4 regions of the Pseudoduganella sp. GW821-FHT11H04 genome follow, and region 2 is predicted to be linked to each of the others. Evidence: predicted binding sites of a transcription regulator. Region 2 holds the regulator's gene; each other region holds the start of a gene.

Region 1 (2,198 bases), on a different contig from region 2:
TTTCGCAGCGACCGGCGTGTACTGGATCAATTCCATCAATTGGTTGCGCATCACCACACGGCCCGGCGTAGCAGCCAGGTCGCGCCCAAGTTCGAATTGCGCCCGGTCCACCATGCGCAGATCGCCTGCCAGGAGGTCGCGCAGCCATTCCTCGAAGCCCAGGCGAAGGCTGGCGCCGCCGGTATCAAAGGCACGGCGTAGAACTTGCGGGTTTGTGAGCGGGAAGTTGCTTGGTGCGACTGCGTTGCACCAATGCCGCAACCAGAAGGCCGCGCTGTGGGCTACGCGTTCATCGACGCCGGGCGTGTCGTAGATTTGCCGCTCCAGGGTGCGCGTAAAACCCAGGTACTGCTGCATCAGGCCATGAAAGAATGAGTTGCTGCGCCAGGATTCGTCGGTAAAGCGGTCATCGCCTTCCGCCGCTTCCGCGACAGGCGCGGGCATGCCCGTGGCCCAGGCTACGGTGGCTAGTTCGTGCCACGCGCGGGCTAATTCCACGGGATGTGCGAGCCATGCGGCGGCAACCTGGGCGAAAGGGTTTGGCATACAGGCCAGTATAGGCCTAATGCGCCATCAACACTGGCACAGTCATCGTCTGCAGGACGGTGCGTGTGGCACCGCCCAGCATGATTTCGCGGAACCGGCTGTGGCCATAGCAGCCCATCACCAGCAAGTCGGCGTCCACGTCGGCCGCGAACGAAAGCAGGGCGGACCCGATGTCGATCGCGGTCACCTGCGAGGAGACTTCGACCTTGATGTTATGCCGCGCCAGGTAGAGGGCGATGTCGGCGCCCGGTTCGCTGCCGTGGGTATCTGGCTGGCGGCCTGCGTTGAAGACGGCCAGCGTTACTTTGCCAGCAGCCTGCAACAGGGGGATTGCAGCCGTCAGGGCGCGCGTGGCCTCCATGCTGCCGTCCCAGGCGACCACTACGCGCTTGAAGGGCGCTTCAAAGTGTCCGGCATAGGGTACGACCAGCACCGGGCGGGCGCTGTTGATAACCACGTATTCGGGCGTTTCCTCTTCCATTGGCGATATCGGGTCGTCAGGATTCACCTGTCCGACGACTACGAGGTCGCCGTAGCGCGACTGCAAAACAAGTCCGTCCGCCGCCTCATCGTCGATCAGGCGCGCTTCAACCGAAGGCATGTCGAGCATCTGGCATTGGCTGGTGAAACGCATTAGGTTGGCGCGGGCGGTTTCACGCGCTTCGTCCATGCATTGGGCGGCCATGCTGACTCCCATGGCAGTGGCGTGGTCGGCATACAGGAAGCGCGAAATACCGCTCATTGCGGACCCCACCAAATGTCCCATTGCCATGCGGGTGATCTGTCCCGCAAGACGCACCCTCCGCTCAGTATCCGCGGAGCTGTTGACATGCACTACGACGGTCTTGTATCCCATGACGTCCTCCGGATGGTTATATGGGAAAAACTCTAGGCTTTTACGCAAAGACGCGGCATGATCTGGGTCAATTTCAATCTAATCGTCGAGGTTGCAATGAGCAAGCTGCGTGTATCGTGTTTTGCTGTCAGCACTGATGGTTTCGGGGCTGGCCCGGAGCAGAGTCTTGAAAATCCGCTAGGCAAGGGCGGCGTCCAGTTGCATCAGTGGTTCTACCCGACCCAGACTTTCCAGGCCATGCATGGTGACGGGGAGGGCAGCCTGGGGCTGGACAATGACTATGCCGAGCGTGGGATGGAGAATCTCGGCGCCTGGATCCTGGGGCGGAATATGTTTGGTCCTGTGCGCGGACCGTGGCCGGATGAGGAATGGAAGGGCTGGTGGGGGCCAAATCCGCCTTATCACACGCCAGTTTTCGTGCTGAGCCACCATCCGCGGGCGCCGCTGGTGATGGAAGGCGGCACCGTTTTCCATTTCGTCACAGGTGGCTTCGAAGAAGCATTACGCCTGGCCCGTGAGGCGGCCAAGGGCAAGGACGTACGCATAGGTGGTGGGCCAGCAACGATACGGCAATACCTGCGCGCCGGACTAATTGATGAGATCCACCTGGTGCAATCGCCAGTCCTGTTGGGCGCCGGAGAAAGTCTTTTTGAAGGAATTGACCTGGCACAGCTTGGCTATAAAGTGATCGGCCACGAATCGAGCGCAGCTGCCACTCATCTGATCATCGCGAAGCAATGAAAAAGGGCGGCCGAAGCCGCCCCAAGACTTACGGGATAAAGATTAGCGCTGCTGC
Region 2 (2,198 bases):
CACGCTATCGCGCGCAACGGCGTGCGCCTGATGCTGGGCACGGCGACCGATATCAGCGTGGAGGGCGAAGCCGGCAACGCCGTGGAAGCCATGGAACGTGCGGCTGAGCGGAGTTTCGACGTCGCTTTGGTCGACATCAAAATGCCGGGCAAGAATGGACTGGATTTGCTGAAATGCCTGCGCAGCGAATACCCGCGCATGGCGGTGCTGGTGCTCAGCACCTATTCGGAAGAGATTTACGCCGTGCGGGCGCTTAAGTCAGGCGCCTCCGGCTACCTGACCAAGGATGCCCCGACCTCGACCCTGATCGAGGCCGTGCGCAAGGCGGCATCCGGCGGCAAGCATGTCAGCCCGGCTCTGCTTGAAAAATTGGCAACCCTGGTTGGGGGCGGCCCAAGCGGCGACCACGAGGAGCTTTCGAACCGTGAGCTGGAAGTTTTCAAGCTTATCGCCCAAGGCGAGTCGCTGGTTCGCATAGGGGAAAAACTACATTTAAGCCCGAACACGGTGACCACCTACCGCAGCCGCATCCTCGAGAAAATGGGCATGTCCAGCAATGCTGAGCTGACGCGCTACGCTCTGGAGCATGGACTGATCTGATGCCTTGTAGGGGATCCACTACAACAACTACACAGGATGCTTGATACCGGGAAATGATGCCGAGGGAGATACTTCTCCCATCGAAAACAAGGAGCAGCATCATGAGCCCGGTCATCCCAATCACCCCTGCAAACGCCACCAAATCCTGCGCACCAGTCGCTGCAAAATGCTCGCTGTGCAGTTTCAATCGACTGTGCCTGCCGCAAGGCCTGGCCGAAGACGATGTCGCCCGCCTTGACCAGATCATCGCACGCCGCCGCCGCGTGGGGCGCGACGAGCCGCTGTACCAGACCGGCGACAGCTTCCACAGCCTGTACGCTGTGCGTTTTGGCCACTTCAAGACCGTCCAGGTGAATCAGCGCGGCGAACAGACGATTGGCGGCTTCCACATGGCCGGCGACCTGCTGGGCATGGAAGCGATCGGTAACGGCCAGCATTCCTGCAATGCTGTGGCGCTGGAAGATAGCGAAGTGTGCGAAATCCCTTTCAGCCGCCTGCAAGAATTAGTGATGCAGATCCCGGGCCTGCTGCAGCAATTCCACCGCACCATGAGCCGCGAAATCCAGCGCGAGCAGTCTGTAATGCTGTTCCTGAGCCATATGCGCGCCGAGCAGCGCCTGGCCATGTTCCTGCTCAACCTCGCGGGCCGTTATGCCCAGCGTGGCTACTCCTCGACCAGTTTCCAGCTGCGCATGTCGCGTGAAGATATCGGCGGCTACCTCGGCCTGACCGTGGAAAGCGTCAGCCGCCAACTGGCCCGCCTGCGCCAGGATGGCTCGATCGTCCTGAATAACCGCGACCTGCGCATCATCGACCGCAACAAGCTGGAAGTCATGTCTTCCGGCGGCATGGCGCAAGAATACGCGGCCGTCGCCTGATCCACGAACCAGCTTTCTCACCTGTAGGGGGTGTATGGGGCAGCTCAGCTGCCCCTTTTTTATGGTTCTTCACGGAATAGCGAGCCCATAGTTCCCGGTATTTCGTGAAGAACTTCTTTATTGCAGCGCGAAGACTTCTTTGGCGGCCATCAGGCCGTTCAGGGCGGCCGGGAAGCCGGCGTAGACGGCCATCTGCATGATGGTTTCCACGACTTCGTCACGCGTCACGCCGACGTTGAGCGCAGCCTGGATGTGGACTTTGAGCTGGGGCGTTGCATTGCCCATTGCCGTTAGCGCGGCGACAACCGCGATTTCACGGCTTCTCAGGTCGAGGCCGGGGCGGGAATAGATGTCGCCGAACGGGAATTCGATCAGGTAGCGGGCAAAATCCGGCGCGATCTCGGCCAGGCTTGCTACAACGCGTTCTCCGATCTCGCCATCGATCTCACGCAGTTTTTCGAGTCCGCGCTCGTAACGGTTTGGGTTGGTGGTCATCAGCAATTCCTCCATTAGTGGTTGAACCTGACGCCAGGGACTGCTCCAAAGAGCGGTAATGCTCGACTTTCCACTGCAGCGTGGCGGCCGATTGCCGCAACGTTTCGATTTCCGCGAGCACGTCCTCCAAATGCTGCTCCAGCATCTGGCGCCGTTCGCCGGCCGTGGAGTCCCCAGCGCCACGTAGTTTTGCGAAAGCCTGCATTTTGCCGATTGGCATATGCG
Region 3 (2,198 bases), on a different contig from region 2:
TGGCAGGCGCGCGGCAGGTCTTTGCCGACGCCGGCCTGCCAAGCTACGACACGCCTGAAAAAGCCGTGCGCGCCTTCAGCCAGGTCGTGCAGTACTCGCGTAACCAGGCCTTGCTGATTGAAGTGCCGGGCCAGGTGCCGGCCCATTCGGTGCCGGAGCGCCAAGCGGCGCGCCAACTGGTGGAAGCTGCCCGCGCCGCCGGCAATGCCGAATTGTCGCAGGCCGACCTGGCTGCCGTGCTGGCCGCATACGGCTTGCCGCTGGCGCCAAACGTCGCCTGTGGGGACGCGCAACGACTTCGCATCGGCATGCAGCACGACCCGGTGTTCGGCCCCGCCATCAGCGTTGGCCTGGGCGGCAGCGCCGGCCGCGTGGTGGATGACCGCGCCGTCGGCCTGCCGCCGCTGAACACGGTGCTGGCGCGCGACATGCTGCGCCGCACCGGCGTTGGACGAACCCTGGTGGAAGAGCGCGAAATCCTGTGCCGCGCCCTGGTGCATGTGGCTGAACTGGTGGCCGACATCGGCGAAATCGCCGTATTGGAAATCGATCCCGTTACGGTGCAGGACGGTGTGCTGCACGTGCATGGCGCGCGCGCCACGCTCGGCCTGCGCAGACCTGAAAGCAGTATGGCGATCCGCCCCTACCCGCAGGAGCTGGAGCAGGAAATCGCATGGCAGGGGGCACCTTTGCTGCTGCGCCCGATCCGGCCGGAAGATGCGCCGGCGCATGTGCGCTTCTTCAGCCAGCTTGCTCCCGACGACGTGCGCCTGCGCTTCTTCTCGGCAATGAAAGAATTGCCGCCGACCCAGCTCGCGCGCCTGACCCAGATCGACTACGACCGCGCCATGGCTTTCATCGCGACGCGCACCGGCGTTGACGGCCTGCCGGAAACGCTGGGCGTGGTACGGGCGGTTGCCGATCCGGATAACCAAAAAGCAGAATTTGCCATCATCGTGCGTTCCGATTTGAAAGGTAAAGGCCTGGGAAATATCCTGTTCCAGAAATTGCTTGACTATTTCAGCAGCCGCGGCACGCGAGAAATTACAGGCGAAGCGTTGTCCGAGAATATCGGAATGCAACAACTGATGCGAAGATTTGGCGGAACCGTGACGCCGTCGCAAGAAGCTGGTATGGTTGATCTTCGCCTTGCGCTGCATTTGAAAACCTCCTAAATTAGGAGGGCGCTGTGACGTTACATTGATGAATGTCAAAGCGAATCTGTCGGTCTTATTTACACTTGTACTTCCGTTTCCGTAGCGATATTTGGGAGCAAGAATGTTAACGGCCACATATACATTAGTTGCGCTATCCGTTGAACAGGCTAACGTGCGCCTTAGCCTGCTGTCGTTTCAAAAATACGTGCAATCGACGCTGTTGCGGCAACAGCGTTTGACCCTGTCCCAGCTTGAATATGCTTGCGAAACCCTGGAGCGCCTGTACCAGGCCTGCCATTGGCGCAAGATCGAGCTGTACCTGATTCCGGCGTTGCAGAACGCAACGGAGCAGGCTAACCAATTGCTTGATGAATTGAGCCGCCTGAATAATGCAGCCTTGTCCGTGATCCGGCGCCTGCAGACTGAGCTCGATACAGCAAGCGAGCACACTGAACGCCAGGTGGCGGAGATCTGCGAATCGATCGAGACTTTCTGCACGCTGTTATTACAGCGCCTGGAGAAAGAGGAAAAGGAATTGTTCTCCATTGCGAGGTCCGCGATTGGTGGCGAAGCGTGGTTTGACATCGCGAACAAGTTCCTGGCCCATGACGCTCAAGTGGTGGAAGCGCGCCGCGTGCCGTGTTCCGCCGAAAAAGACAGGAAGGCTTTGACCGAGGCCAAGCAGGTGCGTGCATCCCTGCGGCAAGAAGAGCAAGCCGAGATTCCTGTGCCGAAGCTGCGCTACCACCGGCGCAGCCGTTTGGCCCATCGCGCTGCGGATACGGTCTGAACACGCCGTGCCTGCATTCGCCGCCCTTGCCGGGCGGCGCTGCGCTATGATGGTGGTTTTGATCCATTCATAGCACAACTATGTTTGAGTTCCTATTCAAGCAGCAGGCCAGCCAGGCCAGCGTTGCCGGCCAGTCCAGCGCCGGCGGTCCGCAGGCGCCCCTGGGTTCTCCAGCAGAACGCCGCGCGGCGCAAGCTGAGCTTGCCCGCAATATGGCGGGTGATGAGGCTGCTGCGGTCGAGCTCATCCTT
Region 4 (2,198 bases), on a different contig from region 2:
CAGTTCCACCACGCTGTCCGGGCCGATCTGCATCAGGTCCTGCAACGACAGGCGGGCCGAGCCCACCTCCAGCGTCAGCGTGACAGGAATTTTGCGCATCATGGCCGGCAGGTCGCGGCGGCCGGGACGCGGCGCCGGAACATCGTTCAAATCCTGCGACACCTGGTCGATGATCATCTCCTCCGACATATCGTCCAGCATGGAGTCGTTGGCGCCATTCGGGTTGTTCATCATATTCATTCTGAGTCTTCAAAAGAGGTTAAGCAGAGTTTGCCCTTGTGCTCAGTTACCGCAGCTGTAAACAGGCGGGAGTCTTCGAGCATAACGTCTGCCCTGTGCAGGCTGATCGGGATGACATCGCCCACACGCAAGTCAAACATTGCGCCCAGCGTAGTTTCCTTGGAAACCAGCCTGCCGCTTAGTCCAACCTGGAGCCGCGCCGCCAGCGGCCCTGGATTCTTGCTGCCCTTCTTGCTTGCATCGCGCCCGGGCTGCAGGCCGCGCAGCACGCTGCCCATCACTTGCTTATCGAGTGCGAACCAGGCCTTGCCTTGCAGCTCGCCGTCACTTAGCGAAACGGTAATCACCCAGCTGCCTTTGGCAGGCTGTGCAACGCTGCCGGCTTTAATATTGTCATCTTCGTCAAGCTCCTTGCCGCCATTGGGCAGGTTGCTTTCAATGCGAGCTGCGAGGATGCTGGCCAGCTGTTGCCCGAGCACCACAGCCAAACGTTCTTCAGTAGCGGTAACGCGCACTGCCTGTTCGTCAACTGTTGCTTCAGCGCGCGTCGCGCGGCCGTAGCGAAAATTCAGGAGACTCAGCAACAACTTACGCTCCATCGCAAAGCCGAGCTGGCCCGACGTTGAAGCAAAACCGAGCCAGCGCTGCCGCACTTCGCTGCCGTCGAGACGACTGAAAGTCACCTCGTCAACCTGGCAGGTACCCCAATATCGGCGATGCACATTCAGTCGCATGGACTGCGCCAGATCTTCGCGCAATTGTGCGGCAAATTCGGGGAGCCGGTGGACTGGCCGCCCCAATAAGCAGGGGTCTAAGACTTCGTATCGCACAGTGCTTTGAGTGGAATTCATGGTGGCCCATCCGTCCGCTTTAATCGTATCGCAAAGTTATCCGCTCGGGATGAATTGGTAAGCGTAGAATAACTCAATTCCCTCCGTATTGCCATGGATCAAGTATCTCATCGGTCAAAAAGTCTTTACATAAAAATTGCCGCACGTTAATATTCATTAGTGTTTGGCAATGTCAGTTGGTTGCAAAAACGACTCTTAATGCATGATTTATAAGAGGTTTTGCATTTTGTAAGCGGTTGTTACGAGCACGAATTCGCGCTACACTCCGTATTCCCGTACGGCACTATTTAACATTCACTCCATATTGTTAGTTACTGTCTTGAAGTCAATACAGTTGCTGCAACAACAATAGTTACTTAGCGCCGCGCAACCCACCTGAGGTGCCCTATGGCAAATGAATTCGCAGGCCTGATCAAGGCCGACCTGGCAGCCCTGAACAACGCGGCTTCCGAACTCACCCAGCATGCCACGGCCATCGCTCCGGCGGCGCAATTCAACGCACCGCAGCCAGGTTCCACCTTCTCTTTTGCCCAATCGATGCAAGACGCTGTCGCCGGTGTCAATGCGCAAGACATGAACGCGAGCCAAAAGATGGCCGACGTCGATGCCGGCCGTAGCGACGACCTTGTTGGCGCCATGCTGGCCAGCCAGGAAGCCAGCCTGTCTTTCCAGATGCTGATGCAGGTCCGCAATAAGGTGATGGGTGCGGTGGATGAATTGATCAAGCTTCCGCTGTAAGCTCCTTTTACGCCTTCCCTTTCGAAAGACCACACGTGATCGAGAACCTCAAGTCCGCCTTTGGACGCTGGCGTGGCGCCGCGGCTCCAGCTGTGCCGCCTGCTGTCGTAAAGAACCTGTACCCGCTGCTGTTGCTGGCCGTCGGCGTCACCGCGCTTGTGCTGATGGTAATGTGGAAGGACCAGAGCGGCTACAAGCCTGTCTTTGGCCAACGCGAAAAAGTCGCGGCCGCCGACATGATGAATGTGCTCGATGCGGAAAAAATTTCGTACCGCATTCATCCGGACACCGGCCAGGTGCTGGTACCGGAAGGCAAGCTGGGCCAGGTGCGCATGATGCTGGCCGCAAAAGGCGTGACCGCGCAACTGC

Evidence for each region. The regulator FNR, encoded in region 2, switches genes on or off when oxygen is low (the NO sensors DNR and NnrR bind a similar motif). The targets are predictions, from matches to a motif close to TTGATNNNNATCAA.
Region 1: the regulator FNR is predicted to act here: its motif matches at 1,460-1,473, upstream of AC1RTP_RS22460 (universal stress protein).
Region 3: the regulator FNR is predicted to act here: its motif matches at 1,201-1,214, upstream of AC1RTP_RS03975 (hemerythrin domain-containing protein).
Region 4: the regulator FNR is predicted to act here: its motif matches at 1,180-1,193, upstream of AC1RTP_RS05780 (FliM/FliN family flagellar motor switch protein).

The regions. Positions count from the first base shown of each region.
Region 1 covers NZ_JBXARE010000012.1:112,775-114,972, reverse strand. Annotated here, with positions in the region: gene AC1RTP_RS22465 (PHA/PHB synthase family protein) at 1-546, opposite strand, end outside; gene AC1RTP_RS22460 (universal stress protein) at 563-1,288, opposite strand; gene AC1RTP_RS22455 (dihydrofolate reductase family protein) at 1,499-2,143, shown strand; gene AC1RTP_RS22450 (trypsin-like serine protease) at 2,186-2,198, opposite strand, start outside.
Region 2 covers NZ_JBXARE010000019.1:83,295-85,492, reverse strand. Annotated here, with positions in the region: gene AC1RTP_RS26270 (response regulator transcription factor) at 1-600, shown strand, start outside; gene fnr (fumarate/nitrate reduction transcriptional regulator Fnr) at 702-1,478, shown strand; gene AC1RTP_RS26260 (carboxymuconolactone decarboxylase family protein) at 1,596-1,973, opposite strand; gene AC1RTP_RS26255 (MerR family transcriptional regulator) at 1,924-2,198, opposite strand, start outside.
Region 3 covers NZ_JBXARE010000002.1:28,238-30,435, forward strand. Annotated here, with positions in the region: gene AC1RTP_RS03970 (bifunctional acetate--CoA ligase family protein/GNAT family N-acetyltransferase) at 1-1,175, shown strand, start outside; gene AC1RTP_RS03975 (hemerythrin domain-containing protein) at 1,279-1,947, shown strand; gene AC1RTP_RS03980 (DUF349 domain-containing protein) at 2,028-2,198, shown strand, end outside.
Region 4 covers NZ_JBXARE010000002.1:431,220-433,417, reverse strand. Annotated here, with positions in the region: gene AC1RTP_RS05785 (FliM/FliN family flagellar motor switch protein) at 1-231, opposite strand, end outside; gene AC1RTP_RS05780 (FliM/FliN family flagellar motor switch protein) at 237-1,091, opposite strand; gene fliE (flagellar hook-basal body complex protein FliE) at 1,479-1,829, shown strand; gene fliF (flagellar basal-body MS-ring/collar protein FliF) at 1,865-2,198, shown strand, end outside.